2 regions of the Erwinia sp. HDF1-3R genome follow, and region 2 is predicted to be linked to the other one. Evidence: predicted binding sites of a transcription regulator. Region 2 holds the regulator's gene; the other holds the start of a gene.
The links. The regulator PurR, encoded in region 2, represses purine synthesis genes. The targets are predictions, from matches to a motif close to CANGCAAACGTTTGCNTG.
Positions count from the first base shown of each region.

Region 1: AAGR22_RS21645 (NCS2 family permease) is a predicted target of PurR. The motif match lies at 4,602-4,619, and genes of this name have one in related genera.

Region 1 covers NZ_CP155071.1:4,758,836-4,769,490, forward strand. The annotation lists gene AAGR22_RS21630 (hypothetical protein) at 1-711, shown strand, start outside; gene AAGR22_RS21635 (BadF/BadG/BcrA/BcrD ATPase family protein) at 1,335-2,198, opposite strand; gene AAGR22_RS21640 (phosphopantetheinyl transferase) at 2,426-3,154, shown strand; gene AAGR22_RS21645 (NCS2 family permease) at 3,206-4,519, opposite strand; gene yieH (6-phosphogluconate phosphatase) at 4,727-5,389, shown strand; gene phoU (phosphate signaling complex protein PhoU) at 5,456-6,193, opposite strand; gene pstB (phosphate ABC transporter ATP-binding protein PstB) at 6,210-6,980, opposite strand; gene pstA (phosphate ABC transporter permease PstA) at 7,024-7,911, opposite strand; gene pstC (phosphate ABC transporter permease PstC) at 7,908-8,870, opposite strand; gene pstS (phosphate ABC transporter substrate-binding protein PstS) at 8,946-9,986, opposite strand; gene AAGR22_RS21680 (TonB-dependent siderophore receptor) at 10,260-10,655, opposite strand, start outside.
Region 2 covers NZ_CP155071.1:2,173,557-2,184,211, forward strand. The annotation lists gene cfa (cyclopropane fatty acyl phospholipid synthase) at 76-1,224, opposite strand; gene punC (purine nucleoside transporter PunC) at 1,638-2,828, opposite strand; gene punR (DNA-binding transcriptional activator PunR) at 2,942-3,859, shown strand; gene purR (HTH-type transcriptional repressor PurR) at 3,877-4,902, opposite strand; gene AAGR22_RS10040 (YnhF family membrane protein) at 5,187-5,276, shown strand; gene AAGR22_RS10045 (hypothetical protein) at 5,470-6,282, opposite strand; gene AAGR22_RS10050 (C40 family peptidase) at 6,691-7,521, opposite strand; gene AAGR22_RS10055 (Grx4 family monothiol glutaredoxin) at 7,901-8,239, shown strand; gene rnt (ribonuclease T) at 8,286-8,936, opposite strand; gene gloA (lactoylglutathione lyase) at 9,041-9,448, opposite strand; gene AAGR22_RS10070 (alkene reductase) at 9,584-10,655, opposite strand, start outside.

The DNA.
Region 1 (10,655 bases), 2.2 Mb from region 2:
CTGAATGAAATAAGGGTAACATATAGAGAATTAACAAAAGATAAGGCAGAAGGAGATATTAAGCGGGCAGATTTTTCAACAATCTATCAGAGTAACGCGGGTTGTAAAGCGATCAACCATGAAGCGCGTCACCAGTATGGCCTGATGCTCGAAAGTCTCCAATTTAGCGGCAGTAAAGTTGTTGAAGAATATCGTAAAGCCTTTGGTGATAACATTTTTTACCGTGGTGGAGCAAAGGTTAAAAGCATGATCATAAATAGATGTGCTCAGTTACCCCAACTGGTTAAAAATGCCATTGATGATTTTTATACCCCTTCAAATGAAATGAGTACCACCTACCGTGGGCAAGGAATGACGGATAATTCGATTAACGCTTTAATCAGTCAATTTAAAACCGATGTGCAAAATAAAACTGATACTGTTTATCAGACCGGACAATTCTTTTCCACCTCCAGAGTTAAAGAAATTGCTAAGGGTTTCGCTGAACGCAGTCAGAGTAGCGTTAAAGTGATGTTCACGGTGAAAGGCAACAGCGGCAATAGTATATATGTTCAAAATGGCATGGCATTTGGTAACGGTGAGGGAGAAAGACTGTATTCTCCTAAGGCTCATTTCAAAGTTACCGAGATGACAATATCACCATCGAGTGTTTACAATATCACCCTGGAAGAGGTCGAAAGAGTCGACAATGCAAAGTTCCTTCCAAGGTAATTGTTCATGATGAAAAATTTTTACTTCTAATATACTTAGAGTGCAGGATAGTTTCACCGATCCTGTGCTCGTGTCATCATCCGTAATTTCATGGATAATTAAGGATGCTTTTTATTCGTATTGTTCAGGCCATGGATCTGCTGGGGGAGTTTGGATAGCTAAACCCGGCACGTTAAGAGCGTTTTCTATCGAAATATACGCTGGTTCACTCACCGCAATAAGCATTATAAGCCCTGTGCGCCTGATCCCATAATTTACTCCCCGGGATGATATTTATAAAAACGATGCGATTCCTGGGTACCATTAACCCTGGTATTTTTGGGTGTTTAAAGGAGAGAATATGATCCATCAAGGAACCCCGCCGGAAGGGCATCAGGCTTATTGCAGTGAGTAGTCATCTTACCCTACAGGTGCAGCGCGGCAAACTGGCCGCACTTTTCCGTAAATAAACTTAATTCATCCCTGCTGAATATTGCTGAAATGGAGCAGTTCGTTATTACACTCGTCAGAAGTTCTAAATTATGACCGGCCCGCCTGCGCAGGCTGAATCCGGAAGGTCGCGGCTACTGCAATGATAATTACGGTAGTTACTGTTCCAGTATCACTTAACGCGAAGCAAAGTGTTAACCCTGCCGCGCCAGCCAGCCAGCGCCGCTGAGGGCATCGCCCAGCGGCGGCACCAGCATCGCCAGAATGTCGGGCGCAAGCCAGGGCTGGACAGGTTCTGCCAGGCCGCCCATTAACGCCAGACGGCCGCCATCGGCCCCCATCAGTCGCCGCACCAGCAGCGCGATATCATCAGCAGTTTGCTGTATCAGCTGGTCTGCGTGGGGATCGCCTGCCTGCGCCGCCGCGAACACCTCCGGCACCACGCTGCCCCAGTCGGCGGGCATTGCCCGCTGCGTCCACAGCAGCATGGCTTCCGGGCTGCGATCAAACCTGCCCATCACGCGGTCGGTGAACGCCGTTTCGGGCACAATGCCCTCATGGGCCAGCAACGCCAGCCGCAGGGTGCGGCGTCCCAGCTCGGCACCCGAGCCGTGATCGGATAGCGCAAAACCCCAGCCGCCTACCCGGGAAAAGCGCTCGCCATCCCATAAGACGCCCTGACTGCCGGTGCCGACGATCAGCGCCGCGCCGGGTGCGCCCTGATGTGCACCCAGACAGGCAATATCCACGTCGCCCACCACCCGTAAAGAGGCGCAGACGGGCTGCCAGTCGGCAAGGCGAGCTTTGACCGAGGCGACATTGGCCCCCGCAAGACCGGCAACCATTGCGATTTGTGCCCGCGCGGCGGGTGGCAGCCCTGCCGCCGTCATCACCCGCTCTGTCAGTGCCTCCACGCTTGCCAGCGCCGCCTCAAACTGTGACCAGACGTTGGCGGGCCCGCCAACCGCTTCGGCCAGCAGATGATTCTGACGGTCAGTGAGCCGGGCGCGACATCGCGTACCGCCGCCATCAATACTCAGAAAATAGTGAGGTTGCACAGGTTTTTTCTCCCTTCTCGCGCCCCAGGTGATCCAGCGTTATGGTGCAGATCCTGAGTTAAAACAGGCTGAACCGCAATCAAAACATCGTCTGCGGAGAACAGTGGAGCGAGGCAAAAGTGCCAATAATCCGAATTTATCCCGAACCCGGCAAAGCGACGTGTAATCGCTTAAGAAAATTCTTACAATAGCGAAGACGACCCTCGACCATTATCATGGAGTGACCAATGGCATGTCATTTCGCGCGCTGGACGCCCGACTGGGCCGGGATACCCGCGCAGCACCTCCCGCCCACCCTGATCCGCTATGCTGCCGGGCTGCCTGACAGGCGTCGAAGGCGCTATCTGGCTTCCCGCACGCTGCTGGCACAGCTGATGCTGCACGTTTATGGCATAACTTCCCTGCCCGAGCTTACCGTGACGGCCAGTGGCCGCCCCTGCTTTGTCGATCCGCAGCTTCCTGATTTCAGCATCGCCTATACCGGCAATATTGTCGGCATCCTGCTGGCTGATGAAGAGGGTGCAGTTGGGCTGGCAATGGATATTTTCCGGGCCCACAGTCGGCAGTTGCAGAAACAGTTTTCCACCCTCTTCTCTTCGGGCGAAAAAGCGTGGATTAACGCCCAAAACGATCCGGATGAAGCGGCGGCCCAGCTATGGATGATACGGCAGAGCATACTGAAGCTTCCGGATAATGACCCGTCGCAGCCGCTACGGCTGTTTCCCGCATCGGGGCGTCTGCGCTCAGAGGCCTTTCCCGACATTCAGGCCATTTCCGACGCGGAGGAGTTTATGGTCTGGTCCTGCGCACGCACGCCGGGCAGCGAACGCCTGCATCTCTGGCAGTATGAAGGGGGCGATCGCTGGGTTTCTATTACCGCTATCGAGGGGAAGAAGATGGGGCCGCGCACGTTGAAATTAATCAGCTCCCTGCCAGAAAAACGCAGGGAGCCGTAATGACTCAGCTTACCGACAGCAGGCAGATTTGCCTGCTGTCAGCGATCTATCTTAGTGTGCGTCAATAAAGACGATCTTGAGAATAAACAGAAGAGTCACGGCGATGACGCAGGGGCTCATTTCACGCCAGCGGCCGCTGCCGAGCTTCATCACGCAGTAAGAGATAAAACCGAGTGCGATCCCCTCGGTGATAGAGAAGCTGAACGGCATCATGATAGCGGTAACGAATGCCGGAACGGCTTCGGTCAGATCCTCCCACTTTATCCGCGTCAGGCTTGAGGTCATCAGTACACCAACGTAAATCAGGGCACCGGCTGCCGCATAGGGCGGCACCATACCCGCCAGGGGTGAAAGGAACATCACCAGCAGGAACAGGATCCCGGTGACCACCGCCATCAGCCCGGTGCGGCCACCGATAGCGACGCCCGATGAGCTTTCGATGTAGGCCGTCACCGAAGAGGTGCCGATATATGAGCCAACCACCGAGCTGATGCTGTCGACATAGAGCGCCTGCTTCATACGCGGGAAGGTGCCTTTCTCATCGGTCAGACCGGCTTTATCCGTTACGCCGACCAGCGTACCGGAGGAGTCGAACAGGTTCACCAGCATAAAGGAGAAGATGATCCCCGCCATGCCGACGTTGAGCGACCCGGCCAGATCGACCTGGCCGATAATCGAGGTGATGCCCGTTGGCGCGGAGAATACCCCGCCGTACTTCACATCGCCAATGGCCAGGCCAATCAGCGTGGTCACCACAATGGAGACCAGTACCGCAATATGGATATTGCGTGACGCCAGAATGGCGATAATAAAGAAGCCCAGCGCCCCCAGCAGTACGCTATGGGAGGTTAAGTGGCCGACGGCCACCAGCGTCTCCGGGTTAGCAACCACAATGCCGGCGTTCTTCAGACCGATCATCGCAATAAACAGGCCGATACCGGCGGTAATGCCCACCCGCAGGCTGAGAGGAATATTGGCTATCATCCAGTAGCGGACGCGGAAAATAGTCAGCAGCAGCAGGCCCGTCGCCCCCCAGAATATCGCGCCCATGCCGACCTGCCATGAAATGCCCATGGCCCCTACCACCACAAAGGCAAAAAACGCATTCAGTCCCATTGCCGGTGCCAGCGCAACCGGCAGGTTGGCCACCAGGCCCATCAGAATACTGCCGAACGCGGCAATCAGGCAGGTGGTGACAAACACCGCCTGGGTATTCATGCCCGCTGCACCCAGGATCTGAGGATTCACGAAAACGATGTAGACCATCGTCAGAAAGGTCGTGAACCCCGCAATCACTTCCGTGCGCGCGGTCGTGCCGTGCTCCTGCAGTTTAAAGATCCGCTGTAACAGGCCAGGATTATTCATTGTGTGATTCCAGAACGAAGAGAAGTTATCGTCGGCTATCCTAACCTAAAAATTTAATATTGGTAGACGGTCGGGCGGTTTTTTCGCAACCGATTGCGCCGCGTTTACCTTCAGATCGCTGCCGCTAACGGGAATTGACAATTGCGGGTCGCATTTCGGTGTCAGACAGGTAAAGTGGCATGATGATAATGAATACAGGAACCCACCATGTCTGTTAGCTGTGTGTTTTTTGATTGCGACGGGACGCTGGTTGACAGCGAATTACTCTGTGCTCAGGCTTACGTCAACATCTTTGCCCGCTTTGGGGCGGAGCTGCCGCTGCAGGAGATGTTTGAGAAATATAAAGGCGTCAAGCTGTACGAGATTATTCCAACCGTCGCTAACCGGTTTAACCTGACCGTGCCGGTGGAGGAGTTTGAATCCGCCTGGCGGGCAGAAGTTGCACGCCTTTTTGACCTTGAACTTAAGCCAATATCAGGCGCTTATGCCCTGCTGGAGCAGATAACCGTGCCCGTCTGCGTGGTGTCAAACGGTACCGTGCCGAAAATGCAGCATTCGCTGGGCCTGACGAAGATGCGCCGCTTTTTTGATGACCGGTTGTACAGCGGCTACGATATCAACAGCTGGAAACCGGACCCGGACCTGATGGTCCACGCGGCGAAACAGATGGGTGTGCCGCTGGAAAACTGTATTCTGGTGGATGACTCCGAAGCGGGCGCTAACGCCGGCGTTGCTGCGGGTATCCCGGTATTTTATTACTGTGCGGATGCCCACAATAAGCCGATCGACCATCCGCTGGTGACTGCGTTTAATGATATGGCGCAGCTGCCGGGGCTGTGGAAGGCGCGCGGATGGGATCTGACAAAGTAACAGCGAAAAAAACGGGGCCTGCGCCCTGTTTACCGCTATGCGTGACGGTCTTCGCCGTCACGGGCCTCAGGCGGGTGTATTGCTGCCTTCACTGTCATCCGTTAACAGTTTATCCAGCTGATCCCCGCCGATGTGGCGGAAATCCTGCCCCTTTACAAAATAGAAGATGATTTCGCAAATATTCTGGCAGCGGTCGCCAATGCGCTCGATGGCGCGCGCGCAAAACAGGGCGGTGAGTACGCTGGGAATGGTGCGCGGATCCTCCATCATATAGGTCATCAATTGCCGCACGATGCCTTCATACTCCTGGTCGACCTTTTTGTCTTCGCGATAAATTTCGACGGCGGCATTGAGATCCATACGCGCGAAGGCGTCCAGGACGTCGTGCAGCATCTGAATAGTATGGTGGCCCAGCGACTCCAGGCTCACCAGCAGCGACTGATGCTGCTGGCCAAACTTCTCCAGGGCGGTGCGGCAGATTTTATCCGCCACGTCGCCGATGCGTTCCAGCTCGGAAATGGTTTTGATGATCGCCATCACCAGCCGTAAATCGCTGGCGGTAGGCTGACGCCGGGCGATGATCCGCACGCAGGCTTCATCAATCGACACTTCCATCATATTGACCTGCTGATCGCCCGCAATGACCCGCTTCGCCAGCTCGCCATCCTGATTATGCATGGCGGTGATGGCATCGGTAAGCTGCTGCTCCACCAGCCCACCCATGGCCATCACCTGGGTACGGATATGCTCCAGCTCAGCGTTGAACTGCCCGGAGATATGTTTGTTGAGGTTAAGGTTATCCATCGTATTCTCCCGTCAATCAACCGTAGCGGCCGGTAATATAGTCTTCAGTCTGCTTCTGGTGCGGTTTAGTGAACAGCGTGTCGGTATCGCTGAACTCAATAAGCTCGCCCAGGTACATAAAGGCGGTGTGATCGGAGCAGCGCGCCGCCTGCTGCATATTGTGCGTAACGATCACCAGGGTGTAATCCTGCTTCAGCTCGGTGATCAGCTCTTCGATACGGCCCGTGGAAATCGGATCCAGCGCCGAGCAGGGTTCATCCAGTAGCAGCACTTCAGGGCGAATGGCAATGCCGCGCGCAATACAGAGCCGCTGCTGCTGACCACCGGACAGGCTGTAGCCGCTCTGATGCAGCTTATCTTTGGTTTCCATCCACAGCGCAGCTTTGGTCAGCGCCCATTGTACCCGCTCGTCCATATCGGCACGTGACAGTTTTTCAAACAGGCGTACACCGAACGCGATGTTTTCGTAAATCGACATCGGGAACGGCGTCGGCTTCTGAAAGACCATCCCCACCCGCGCGCGCAGCAGGGCGATATCCTGGCTGGCGGTCAGGATATTCTCGCCGTCGAGCAGGATTTCCCCCTCCGCGCGCTGCTCCGGATAGAGCGCGAACATCTTGTTAAAGGTGCGCAGCAGCGTGGATTTCCCGCAGCCCGACGGGCCGATAAAGGCGGTCACCTGATTTCTGGCAATATCCAGGTTGATATTCTTCAGGGCATGGAATTTCCCATACCAGAAGTTCATATTTCGCACCTGAATCATATTACTGGAGGAGTTGTCAGCCATTGTTCTTCTCGCATGGTTCATGCCGCCGCAGCCGCACGCTTAATTAATGTTTGCCCCTGGCGAAGACCACGCGCGCCAGAATATTCAGCAGAAGGACGCAAAGCGTAATTAACAGTACGCCCGCCCAGGCCAGACTCTGCCACTCCGTGAACGGACTCATGGCAAATTTGAAGATCGTCACCGGCAGGTTAGCCAGCGGCTGCATCATATCGGTGCTCCAGAACTGATTGGAGAGCGAGGTAAACAGCAGCGGTGCGGTCTCTCCGGCGATACGGGCTATCGCCAGCAGCACGCCGGTGAGAATGCCGGAAACCGAGGCTTTTAGAGTAATCGCCGAGATCATCTTCCATTTTGGCGTACCCAGCGCATAGGCCGCTTCGCGCAGGCTGTCGGGCACCAGCCGGAGCATGTTTTCCGTGGTGCGGATGACGATCGGGATCTGCAGCAGCGCCAGCGCCACCACGCCCGCCAGGCCGGAAAAGTGCTGCATCCGCGCCACCACCAGCGTATAGACGAACAGCCCCACCACGATAGAGGGTGCGGAGAGCAGAATATCGTTAATGAAGCGGATAATCTCCGCCAGCCAGGATTTACGGCCATACTCCGCCAGGTAAATGCCGGCCATGATCCCCAGCGGCGTCCCCACCAGCGTTGACCAGAGGATCAGCAGCCCGCTGCCAGCGATGGCGTTCGCCAGACCGCCGCCCGTCGTGTTTGGCGGTGGGGTATTCTCGGTAAACAGCGACAGCGTGAGGCCATCCATACCGCGCGTAACGGTGGCAAACAGGATCCACACCAGCCAGAACAGGCCAAACGCCATCGTCATCAGCGAAAGCGTCAGGGCGATGCGGTTTTTCAGCCGTCGCCAGGCCTGCATTTTGCGACGCGAGGCCGCCAGTCCGTCAGGGGTATGCATGTCCAGCGCGGTCATGAGCGCCCTCCTTCACTTTTCGCCAGGCGCAGGATCATCAGCTTAGAGCAGGCCAGCACGATAAAGGTAATGACGAAAAGGATCAGCCCCAGCTCCATCAGCGCGGAGGTATGCACGCCCGATTCGGCTTCGGCAAACTCATTCGCCAGCGCCGAGGTAATGCTGTTGCCCGGCATAAACAGCGACGGGCTGTCGAGCTGGTAGGTGTTGCCAATGATAAAGGTCACCGCCATGGTTTCACCGAGCGCGCGCCCGAGGCCAAGCATCACCCCGCCGATCACGCCGTTTTTAGTAAACGGCAGCACCACGCGCCAGATAACCTCCCAGGTGGTACAGCCAATGCCGTAGGCAGATTCCTTCATCATCACCGGCGTCTGTTCGAAGACGTCGCGCATAACCGACGCGATATAGGGAATGATCATAATGGCGAGAATAATCCCGGCGGCCAGAATGCCGATACCGAAGGCCGGACCGGAGAAGAGTGCGCCGACGATGGGAATATTCGCCATCAGATCGCCGAGCGGCGTCTGGAACCAGGTGGCAAACAGCGGGGCAAAGATAAACAGGCCCCACATGCCATAGACGATGCTCGGGATCGCGGCCAGCAGTTCAATGGCCACGCCGAGCGGACGGCGCAGCCAGTTGGGCGCCAGCTCGGTCAGGAACAGGGCGATACCGAAGCTGACCGGTACGGCAATGATCAGCGCGATGATTGAGGTGACAACGGTGCCATAAATGGGCACCAGCGCACCAAACTGTTCGTTGGGCGCATCCCAGGTTTTGGTCCATAAAAATGCGAAACCAAACTTCTGGATACTCGGCCAGGAGGAGATAATAAGCGAAACGATAATGCCGCCCAGCAGCAACAGTACAATCAGCGCCGCCAGCTTAACCAGCGCGCTGAAGATAATATCGCCCCGCCTGCCGGGAGGCCTGAATGTCGGCGTGGTTGCAGCCATAGCGTTCTCAGTAAGTGAAGTGTAGGGGCGGCCCAGGGCTCGCCCCATACCGGGGTCAGTCAGCGAGCCCCTTGACTAAAAGAGGGCCTTGCCTGAGCTGTCTTTAACGTTGGTTTTCCATGCGGCGCGGATCTGCTTAACTACCGCATCCGGCAGCGGCGCATAGTCGAGGCTGGTGGTGGTTTTGCTGCCGTTTTTGTAGGCCCAGTCGAAGAATTTCAGCACGGCTGCGCCCTTGTCGGCGCTATCCTGCACGTTATGCAGCAAAATGAAGGTGGTGGAGGTAATCGGCCAGGCATTTTCGCCCTTCTGAAACGTCAGATCCTGAGCAAAAGAGCGCTGCCAGTCTGCGCCTTTCGCCGCATTGCTGAAGCTCTGCTCACCGGGTTCAACCGCTTTGCCATCGGCATCCAGCAGTTTGGTCCAGGCCAGGCCGTTTTGTTTCGCATAGGCATACTCGACGTAGCCAATTGAGCCTGGCAGCCGCTGAACAAAGGCAGCAACGCCGTCATTACCCTTACCGCCCAGGCCAACCGGCCAGTTTACGGTATTCCCCTTGCCCACTTTGCTGTTCCAGTCGCTGTTCACCTTTGCCAGGTAGCTGGTGAAGACGAACGAGGTGCCGGATCCGTCGGCGCGGCGCACCACGTTGATGTTGCTGTCGGGCAGCTTAACGCCAGGGTTCAGGCGACTAATAGCCGGGTCATTCCACTTTTTAACGTTGCCCAGATAAATATCGCCGACGGTTTTCCCGTCCAGCGTCAGCTGGCCGGATTTCACCCCAGGCAGATTAACGGCCAGTACCACGCCGCCAATCACGGTAGGAAACTGGAACAGGCCATTTTTTTGCAGTTCGTCGTCTTTCATTGGGGCGTCAGACGCGCCAAAGTCGACGGTTTTCGCGATGATTTGCTTTACACCGCCGGAGGATCCAATGCCCTGATAGTTAACCTGCGCACCCGTCGCCGTGTTGTACTCTGCGGCCCATTTGTTATAAACCGGTGCCGGGAAGGTGCCGCCCGCGCCGGTCAAATTGGTGGCCGCCATGACGGAAAGAGTGCTAAGTGAAAGGGTTACTGCGACGAATTGCGTCAGGGTTTTGCGTACCAGTGTCATATTCCCTCCGGGGGATTAAAAGTCAGACTACACGCGGTCTTAATCTCAGTATTTTTTGCTGCTGGAGGGAAAATAGGACATTTTGATGACAGTGACATGTACGCAATATGACATTTTTATGACACGGAAAGTGACTGACTGCCGGGCATAAAAAAACTCAGCGCAGGGTTATCCCACGCTGAGTTTTCGGGCTGACTGAGGCGTTACGCTGAATTAATGCGCGCATTACCGCTGCACATACCCCGGCACACTATCTGGAACAGCGACGTCGCATCAGAAGTCGTAGCCGACGGTCGCCATAATAGTCCGCTCAGCGCCCCAGTAGCAGTAACCGGTACCGTAACAGGCCGAGACGTAGTCACGATCGGTCAGGTTATTGGCGTTAACCTGCACGAAGGCGCCTTTCAGGCTGCTGTTCCAGGCGCCCAGATCGGCACGCACTGACGCGTCAAACAGCGTGACGGAGGGCAGGCGCGTAGTATTTTCGTTATCTGCCCACTGCTTGCCGATATAGCGCACGCCCGCACCGACGCTCAGCCCATAGTCAAACTGGTATTTAGCCCAGGCCGACGCCATGGAATTCGGCGTGACGTAAGGGGTATGTCCGTCGTTGCCGTCCACCGAGTCCTTATAGCGCACGTGGTTCAGCGTATAGCTGGCAAGGGTGCT
Region 2 (10,655 bases):
GATAAAAGCGCCGTAGCGAAATGACAGGCATAAAAAGGCCGGCGTAAATAACGCCGGCCTTTTAGCGGACCAGGATTAATGTGGGACGCGAAGTCCCCCTTCAATTCCGTGGGTAAACATCACCTGCCAGAGCTGCATATGGCGTGCACGAAAGGCCCCTGCACAGGCATTAAGATAATAAATAAACATGCGTTTAAAGCGCTCACCGTACTTTTCTGAAAGCTCAGGCCACACTGCAAGAAAACGATCAATCCACGCCATCAGCGTGGTGTCATAGTCCGGGCCGAAATTATGCCAGTCTTCCATAACGAAGTGAGGTTCGCTGGCCTCAGCAATATGGCTTACCGAGGGCAGGCGACCATTAGGGAATATATATCTGTCCAGCCAGGGATCAACATTCTCGCCGGTCGTATTCGCCCCAATGGTATGCAGCAGGAAAAGCCCATCCGGCTTAAGATTTCGGTTCACCACGTTAAAGTAGGTGGCGTAATTCTTAGGGCCGACATGTTCAAACATCCCCACGGAAACAATCCGATCGTACTGTTCATTCAGATCGCGGTAGTCCTGTAAAAGGATAGTGACATCCAATCCTTCACAGCGCTGCTGAGCCATTTTTTGCTGTTCGGCAGAGATAGTGACGCCAGAAACGCGAACGCCATAGTGACGCGCTGCATATTCTGCCAGCCCGCCCCAGCCGCAGCCGATATCCAGAAGGGACATACCGGGCGCTAATTGCAGCTTTTCGCAAATCATTTTTAATTTTGCATTCTGCGCATCCTCCAGCGTCCGGGCTTCCTTCCAGTAACCGCAGGAGTACTGCATATGGGAATCAAGCATCAGAGAAAACAGATCGTTGCCGAGGTCGTAATGTTCCTTTCCTACTATCCACGCGCGCTTTCTTGACTGCTGATTGGTTAGTCTTGCGGCGGCAATACGTAAGGTATCTTTGAAATGATGGGGGAGTTTCTCATCGAGCTTCGCCAGTAATACGCGATGAAAGAACATGTCCATTCTTTCACACTCCCACCAGCCATCCATATAGCTTTCACCCAGCCCCAGTGAGCCTTCCTGTAGCACGCGCTTAAAAAAGGCAGGGTTGGTTACCTGAATATCCCACGGGCGCGTACCATTAACGTCGATATCTGCACTGCGCAACATCTCCTGAACGATTCTGTACCACTGATTCTCTTCCAGGCTCACTTCTTCTATACACGATGAACTCATAGTCTCTCCATCACCCTGTGTGGTTGATACCCGAGAAATAGAAAAAACAATTCCTACGGGATTTTGAGAATACGCACACGCTAGCGTACGTCTGATTTCCGGCGTTACAGAGGATTGAATATAAATATTAGCAGAGTAGAGCAACGGGGATGCACGGATTAAATCCAGACTACCCTGTCAGAATTGAAAATTTACCTTTTATTTCTCGTTTAACCGTCAGACTTGCTGAAAGCATAAGAGGCCTGGCAGGTATTCCCGATATCCTTCACCCTGCTGGCAGGTTATCTGCCAGCAAAGCGGAGGGTTATCAGGCGGAAATTGTTATTTTTTTACCCAGCGAAACGAGTATATGCTCACCCCTGACAATATTCAAATGTTTATTGTTAGGTTGCTAACTAAGAGTATTCAGCACGTTAACGACTACTTTCAGCGCGATGCAGTGACGTTTCTGCCGCTTTTGTACGCTGTAAAATATAGCCGATTATGGCAAAAAGGACAGTCGACAGCATAACCAGCGAGGTAGACCACAGCGGGCGGGTAAGAAATGAGGAGATCAGCAGGCTGGCCACGCAGCAAAGCCCCAGCTGGAGCGTATTTTGCAGCGCCGCGGCCTTACCGCTGGCCTGCGGGAAGGGAAGCAGGGCATTCGAGACAACAATCGGATACAGCGCACCGTTCGCCAGGGCAATGCCGCAGAACGGCAGCAGCAGCGCATACACAGAGGGGGTCGCCTGCTGAGCCGCGATAAAAAATGCAATAATGCTCAGGCTGTACAGGCCAAGCAGCCAGGGCAGAAGTGAGCCGCCTTCCGTACGCTTAAGCAGGGTTCGACAGCCATAGCCGCCGGTCAGAAAGGCCAGCGTCTGAGGGAAGTAGCTCAGGCCAATGCTGCCAGGTGACATGCCCAGCGCGGATAAGATAAACGGCGAACCGGTCAGCCAGGCAAAGAAGCTGGCAGAGCAGGCGGCGTACATCAGCACGTTACCGCTGTAAACAGGAGATTTCAGCAGGGTTAGAAAACCCGTCTTCTTATCGCCTTTTTTTGGCATAACGCGTGGTGTTGCTGTCAAAAAGAGCGTGCAAACCAGCAGTAGTAGCGTAATGACCATCAGGGCAATAAAAATTGCGCGCCAGCCGAAATGGTTGAGCAGCCAGGCGCCTAGCAGGGGAGCCAGTGCCGGAGAGAGTGCTACCAGCGGCATGATTGTGGCAAAAACCTTGCTGGCCTGGGTGGCGGAATAGCGGTCAATCACCAGCGCCTGCCAGGTTACGGCGGCCGCGCAGATGCCAATGGCCTGCACAAAGCGCAGCACCAGCAGAAGGGTGGCATTGTGCACCCACCACATTCCGGCACAGCTGATGGCAAACAGGCTCAGACCCATTAGCAGCACCGGACGACGGCCGATTCGATCGGAGAGAGGGCCCCATATCAGCTGCGCACAGGCAAAGCCCGCCAGAAAGAGACTCAGGCTGGCACCGATAGCTCCCGCGTCGGTTTGCAGATCCTGCTGCATCAGCGTAAAGGCAGGCAGATACATATCGGTGGCCAGAAAGCCGATGACGCTAAGCAGCGCCAGGTAAAGGGTAAAAAGTTTTGCAGGCATTTTTTTGCTCTTAATTTCAGAAGAATATAACGGCGCAGAGTGTAAGTGCGTGTCAGAGTCGTTGTGAAACGCTAATATTTGTCCATTGCGTTCAAAAAATTTGCAGGCAGAAAATGTGGTCAGAACATTCCCTCGAAGTGATTGATGCCGTTGCCCGAAATGGCAGCTTTACCGCCGCTGCTGCTGAGCTGCACCGGGTCCCCTCCGCTATCAGCTATACCGTACGTCAGCTGGAAGAGTGGCTGGCCGTTCCGCTGTTTACACGCCGTCATCGCGATGTCGAACTGACCGAGGCGGGACGCTACTTCATTCAGGAGGGGCGGAGCGTAATCAAAAAAATGCTTGCCACCCGGCGTCAGTGCCAGCAGGTAGCAAACGGCTGGCGCGGGCAGCTAAATATCGCCGTAGACAGGATAGTGAAACCCCAGCGCACCCGGCAGCTGGTTGTCGATTTCTACCGTCATTTCCCGGATATGGAATTACACCTTTCCCCGGAGGTGTTTAATGGCGTGTGGGATGCGCTGGCGGATGGCCGGGTAGATGTGGCGATTGGCGCAACTCAGGCAATACCCGTTGGCGGGCGCTTTGCCTTTCGCAATATGGGCGCGCTGAACTGGCGCTGTGTGGTTAGCGCCCGCCATCCTTTGACAGAAATCTCAGGACCGGTCAGCGAGGAAGCCATCCGCGAATGGCCCTCTCTGACGCTGGAAGACACGTCCCGCGCGCTGCCCAAACGCACTACCTGGACGCTGGATAATCAGCGTCGGCTGGTGGTGCCCGATTGGGAAAGCGCTGCGGACTGCCTGCTGGCCGGGCTTTGCGTCGGAATGGTGCCAGGACATTTTGCCCGTCCGCTGCTGAGCAGCGGCGCACTGACGGAACTTGTGCTCACCGCGACATTTCCCGACAGCCCCTGCTGCGTCAGCTGGTCGCAGCAGCAGGCCAGCCCCGCGCTGGGCTGGCTGCTCGACTATCTTGGCGACACCGGGACGCTCAATAATGAGTGGCTGAACGAGGGGGCAGAGGAGTGAGCAGGCGGCTAATGGCGTTAGCGGCGATAGTCTACAAAGGGACCATCCGCCACTGAACGACGCTCGATCAGGCTGGGATGAACTTCAATCGTCTGTGGCTCCTCACGCTTGCTGGTAATACGATCCAGCAGCATTTCAAAGGCCGTTTCGCCCAGCCTCTCTTTTGGCTGGTGAACGGTGGTCAGGGCAGGGGTGAAGTAGCGCGCGTTGCGCACGTTATCATAGCCGATGACCGAGATATCCTGGGGTACGCGCAGACCCATCTCATCAGCGGCACAAATCGCCCCCATCGCCATAATATCGCCGCCGCAGAATACGGCGGTAGGACGCTGCTTCTGGGATAAAATTTGCTGCATGGCACGATAGCCAGATTCGGGTTCGAAATCACCCTGTACCCGCCACTCATCGCGCAGGGTGATCCCCGCTTCGGATAGCGCCTTTAGAAAACCGGCATGACGGCCACCGCCGGTGTTACGTTCCAGCTGACCGGGAATGACGCCAATATCGCGATGGCCGCGCTCAATCAGATAGCGGCCTGCCAGATAACCCCCCTCAAAGGCGTTATCCAGCACCGTATCCGTAAAATCACCGCGTGACTCGCTCCAGTCCATGACGACCATAGGAATATTTCGGTTATCTTCAAGCATCTGGATCAGTTCATCAGGATACTCGGAGCACATCACCAGCAGGCCATCGACGCGCTTTTGCGCCATCATTGACAGATACGCCTGCTGTTTGACCAGATCGTTGTGCGCATTGCCCAGAATCAGGGTGTAACCGCTGGCAAAGCAGCTGTTCTCCACGGCTTCAATAATCTCGGCAAAGTAGGGCGCCTCGCTGGACGTTGCCAGCAGGCCGATGGTCCGGGTGTGATTAACCTTGAGACTGCGGGCGACGGCACTTGGCGAATAATGCAGTTCGCGGATGGCAGTCCATACTGCTTCCCGCGTGGCTTCGGCCACAAAGCGCGTTTTATTAATGACGTGGGACACCGTGGTGGTCGACACCCCGGCGCGTTTAGCCACATCTTTGATTGTTGCCATGAAATTACTACTCCTGCACTTACCGCAACATGCTGATAAGTATATTGTTAAACGATTGCCTGAAACGGCAAAATCCGTCGCCGTTTTTTATGAATATTCGGTGGCGTCAGTAAGGAAAAGGGGGCAGTCAGCCAGGCCTGTTGCGTCGGTTGCAGACCGCGAACGCAACCCGTTGCGCAACGAAATGGAATTCTAACAAGGCTGAGCAGAGAAAACGAGATTTTTACCGCCGGGTGTGGGAAAATTGATGGCGACACAAACTGTAAGGGTATAAAGGAGTTTCTGTGGACACCGATCTGAAATTGTCTCTGCTGACCACCGGTAGTGCGCTGTTAATGATTATTATTTTCAGCTTTACCGCCGTCATGCACTAAAAAAAACAGGCCGATCGTCAGATCGGCCTGTTTTTTACTTTAGCGATATCGTGCCGCTACCGCGTCGATGGGACACTCCTCAGAAACCGACAGGCGCTTTGCTATTTCTGCGAGATAAGAGATAAAAGAATGTGCTGATCCACTTTCTAGTATTGACTAACCTAAAATAAAACCAGCTTACGTCAGGCATTGTTTATTTCTCGAATCGCGCTGATTTTTGTCCGAAAAATTTACCATTAAGCCCGATATTACCCAGCGTTTCGTATTTCTCAGATTCATCAGGATACAATATTTGGATATCAAGAGTAACGCTTGTGTCTGGCAGAATAGCGTGGCTGGCATCGCCAATGCTTACAAATGTGGTGTTGTTGACCGGGGTCTGGTAGTCGCTGAGTTTAACCCAGCTACTCACAGTATCAAGCCATGCCGGATATACAACACCGTTTCCAGGTATATCCAGGAAAACATACCAGTCAGTAACAGTTTCATAATCACTGGTTAGGTTCAATCGATAGCTATAGATATATTCATTTTTGGTATGGTCAGGCTTCCACTTGCTCAAAAACTTTTGGGTAATATTGATGTCCTCCTGAGGCATAACAAATACAACATGAGGATAATACTTTCGGCTTTTATTCCCATTTTTATCTACAATAGTAACCTGGCATTCCCACGTCACACCAGTAATTACCCAGCCCGGCATAGAAACCTTCTTTGGTTTATACACCATAGAAACAAATGTTGTTTTGCCTTTTTGTAAGTCAAATTTTTCAGGCGTATAGTAGACTTCAAAGTATTCTTCCCAGTTTACATGAGTGCTTATCCCTCCGTAGTAACGCTCAACATGGACTGATAATTCGGTCAGATCTACATTACTATTATTAGTCACGCTGACAGGACCGTAGAAATACTCCTGATTGATGAAACCCTTGGCATCATCGCCATTTTTTACTAAAACCTTTTGCATATCGCTGGCTGTGGATTCAAGTTTAAAATGCTTATTCATACTTACCTCTTCAATATTTGTTTCAGGTAATAAAAATTGATATTGACTCACATAATTGAGAGTACTGAGACGATACTAATTAAGTATGAAAAAAGCATAATTCAGGTTGACGCAAGAATCCATGCGCGATTTACAGGATTGATGTTTTTTTCTGAACGTTGATCATCGTATTTTAGTTCTTTGTTTGTTTGTTTGTTTGTTTGTTTGTTTGCCTAGCGTACTATTCAGGTAAAAATTGTTTTTACCTCATCACATGTTTTTTTTGCAATCCATAAATAATTCATGATGCGGCCTGAATTCACTATCCGTAATCAATAAAGAAAGAGAATGCGGAGAAATCATTAGCCCAGGAAAATAAAAAGGCCGATCGTCAGATCGGCCTTTTTTATTCACTACGCGACACGGAGATTAGCGGATCGTTCTGGGTGTCATCACCCGACGTGCGCCGATGTAGTGACTCTGCCAGTATTCATCAGCCAGCGCGCTAACCTGAATATCTTTTCCCGTACGAGGCGACTGAATAAATTTCCCGCCGCCAAGATAAACGCCTACGTGATCCGCCGTGCCGCGTCCGTTAATGCGGAAGAAAACCAGGTCGCCTTTCTCCAGCTCGCCGCGTTTAATATTCGCCGCATCGCGCAGGTGGTACATCTCATTGGCGGTGCGGGGGATCTTAAACTTCACCAGATCCTTGTAGGCATACCACACCAGGCCGCTACAGTCGAAGCCCGTTTTAGGCGATGTTCCGCCCCACTGGTAGGGTTTACCCAACTGGCCCATCAGCTTGTTCATCGCCGTCTGGCGTGCTTTTTGATAACGCGCCCGGTGTGCCTTGCTCATTTTTAGCGGGGCGCTAAGCACCTCGGCGGTCAGTTCTTCACCCTGTTCGACGGATTTGCCACGACGGTGACCATAGTGTTTTTTACCCAGACTGGCCTGTAAAGCCGCTTTATGCCTGAGGGTAGATTTCCGGGAGTGGGACGATACAGGCTGCGGCGCGAGCGTTTTTTTGGCCTTGAGGCGGGTGGCGGGTATACGGCGTGACTTGCGGGTGGACTCTTTAACTTTTTTCGTTACGCTACCCTTGACCTGCCGCCGCTTACGACGATCGTCCTCACGTGCGGCACTGCCTTCCACCTTATGGTGGTTTGCATTAACTGGAGCATGTGGCGATGCGTGCGCCACATTAAAAAAGAGCTGCGCGAAGGCCAGCATCAGGAGCGTGATAAGTAAACGCATCGTTACCATTAACTGTTTATGCTCCCGCCAGAGGCAGAAGCTCGGCTAAATTAGGATATCTGCTATACGGCAGACAGGTGAGCGCAATTCTAATCTAACTCTTTAACAAAAGGTAAGGTCTTTTTTGTTTCAATGATGTACAACAAGTAATTGTTGGCAATTTCAGCATAATCAGCTGGTTATGTGCTCATCAACCCGGGGTAAGCCGGGACAGCAGCGGCGTCAGGCTCAGGCAAATGTTATTTTGTTGTTTTTACCGCTGGATAATTCGCCACGCGGAACCTCCAGAATAATTCCCTTACTGAAAATGTCGTTTTCATCAGGGGGCCAGAGTCGCTACAATAAATAAACACGAAGTATCCGTTATAGGAAGGCATTTATGAGTACTGTTGAGAAAATTGAGCGCCAGATAGCAGAAAACCCGATTCTGCTTTATATGAAAGGTTCTCCGAAACTGCCAAGCTGTGGCTTTTCAGCGCAGGCCGTTCAGGCGCTGTCAGCCTGTGGCGAACGTTTTGCCTATGTTGATATCCTGCAGAACCCGGATATTCGTGCCGAGCTGCCTAAATACGCTAACTGGCCGACTTTTCCACAGCTGTGGATCGACGGTGAGCTGGTGGGCGGATGCGATATCATCATCGAGATGTATCAGCGCGGTGAACTGTTGCAGCTGATTAAAGAGACGGCGCAAAAATATCCGTCTGACGCGGCTGAGTAAGTTTTCGCTGGGTTTGCAAAGCGGGGATCGACGATCCCCGCTTTTTTTATGCCTCGCTGTCGGCAATGGGCAGCGGCCAGCCACCCAGTCGCTTCCAGCGGTTAACCAGTTCGCAGAACAGATCGGCGGTTTGCAGGGTGTCGTACAGCGCGGAGTGCGCCTGGCTGCTATCGAAAGGCATACCGGCCGCGAGGCAGGCCTTAGCCAGCACCGTCTGTCCCAGCACCAGCCCGCTTAGCGCAGCGGTATCAAAGGTCCCGAAGGGATGAAACGGATTACGCTTCAGGCCTGACCGCTCCGCCGCCGCATTCATAAAGTTAAGATCAAAGGTCGCATTATGGGCCACCATAATGGCGCGATTGCAGCCCCGCTCTTTGATGCCCTTACGCACCATTTTGAAAATGGCATGCAGCGCCTCATATTCACTGACCGCGCCGCGCAGCGGATTGCCGGGGTCAATGCCGTTAAACGCCAGTGCTTCTGGCATCAGGATAGATCCTTCAAACGGCTCAACGTGGAAGTGAAGCGTTTCGTCTTTCTCCAGCCAGCCATCCTCAGTCATTCTCAGCGTGACGGCGGCGACTTCCAGTAGCGCATTGGTTTTAGCGTCAAACCCGGCGGTTTCCACATCAATGACCACCGGATAAAAACCGCGAAAACGGCTGCTCAGGGCGTTAAGTTCGTTCGATTCAGACATCAGGATCTCACAGGCGAAAAAATGCAGCGCGTATTATGGCAAATTTCAGTACGGGATGCAGCAGGGGAAGAGGGGGAGAGGGTGCCCGAAAGCACCCGTGGGTATCAGTTACCCAGGCCGTGGCCGGCGTGCTTGTTCTCAATCAGCTCGATTTTGTATCCGTCCGGATCTTCAATAAAAGCGATAATGGTTGAGCCACCCTTTACCGGGCCGGCTTCACGCACCACGCTGCCGCCTGCTTTACGAAGGCGATCGCAGGTGGCGGCAACGTCATCAACGCCCAGCGCGATGTGACCATAAGCATCGCCGAGGTCATATTTTTCAACGCCCCAGTTCCAGGTCAGCTCAAGCACTGCCCCTTCGCTCTCTTCCTCATAGCCCACAAAAGCCAGCGTGTATTTGTATTCACTGTTTTCGCTGGTGCGCAACAGGCGCATGCCCAGAAGGTTGGTGTAAAAATCTATTGAACGCTGCAAATCGCCAACGCGGAGCATAGTGTGAAGTAAGCGCATAACATCCTCTTGTGGTAAGCGTTATCATCCGATAACGGTAAATATGTGGTAAGCGTTATCATCCGACAACGGTAAATATTCAGTATAGCGGCGTTCGCAGCCGGACGTAATCCAGGCAGCCCTGAGGCTAAAGCTTCAATCCCCGAGCGCAGGGTAATCCGTATAACCCTCAGCACCGCCGCCGTAGAAGGTCTCCGGGCGAGGCTCATTCAGGGGCGCGCTGGACTTTAGTCGCGCCACCAGGTCGGGATTGGCGATATAGCTGCGGCCAAAGGCAGCCGCATCTATCAGCCCCTGCTCAATCAGCGTTTCGGCTTTCTCCGCCGTATAGGCGCCGGCACCGACGATCACTCCCGGATAGACGGCGCGAATGGCCTTGCGGAACGCCTCGCTGTAAGGCTTGCCGCCTGCCCAGTCAGGTTCGGAAATATGCAGGTAGGCTAGCTTACGTTTGGCCAGTTCGCCAATATAGTACAGCGCCGCCTCTTCCTGATCTTCTCCATTGTCCAGTCCATTAAAAGGACCCAGCGGGGAGATGCGGATGCCGATACGATCGGCGCTCCAGCCAGCAATCGCCGCATCCACCACCTCCAGCGCAAAGCGGGTACGATTTTCTACGCTGCCGCCGTAGCCATCCGCGCGCTGATTAGAAGCCGGGGAGAGAAACTGATGGATCAGATAACCATGGGCAGAATGCAGCTCCACCAGGTCAAAATCCGCTTCACGGGCGTTGATGACCGCCTGACGGAAATCATTCACAATGCCCGGGATTTCATCCAGCGTCAGTGCACGGGGCGTGGAGGTCGCCGCGCGGATGGTCGCGCCGGTATCATCACGTAATGAAGTACGCGTATCGGCATTAATAGCTGAAGAGGAGACCGGGGCCTCGTCGCCGGGCTGAACGCTGGTGTGAGAGATGCGGCCGGTATGCCACAGCTGAACGGCGCTGTGGCCGCCCTCATCGTGGATACCCTGATTGATACTCTTCCAGGCTGCAATCTGTTCAGATGAGTGTAAACCCGGCGCGCCCGCATAGCCTTTTGCCTGAGCGGAGATCTGGGTCGCTTCGGTTATGATCAGGCCGGCGCTGGCGCGCTGGCGATAGTACTCGCCCATCAGCGGGGTAGGAATATCACCCGGCTCGATGCTGCGAAGACGCGTCAGCGGTGCCATAAACACGCGGTTCGACACGGTAATCGCGCCGGTT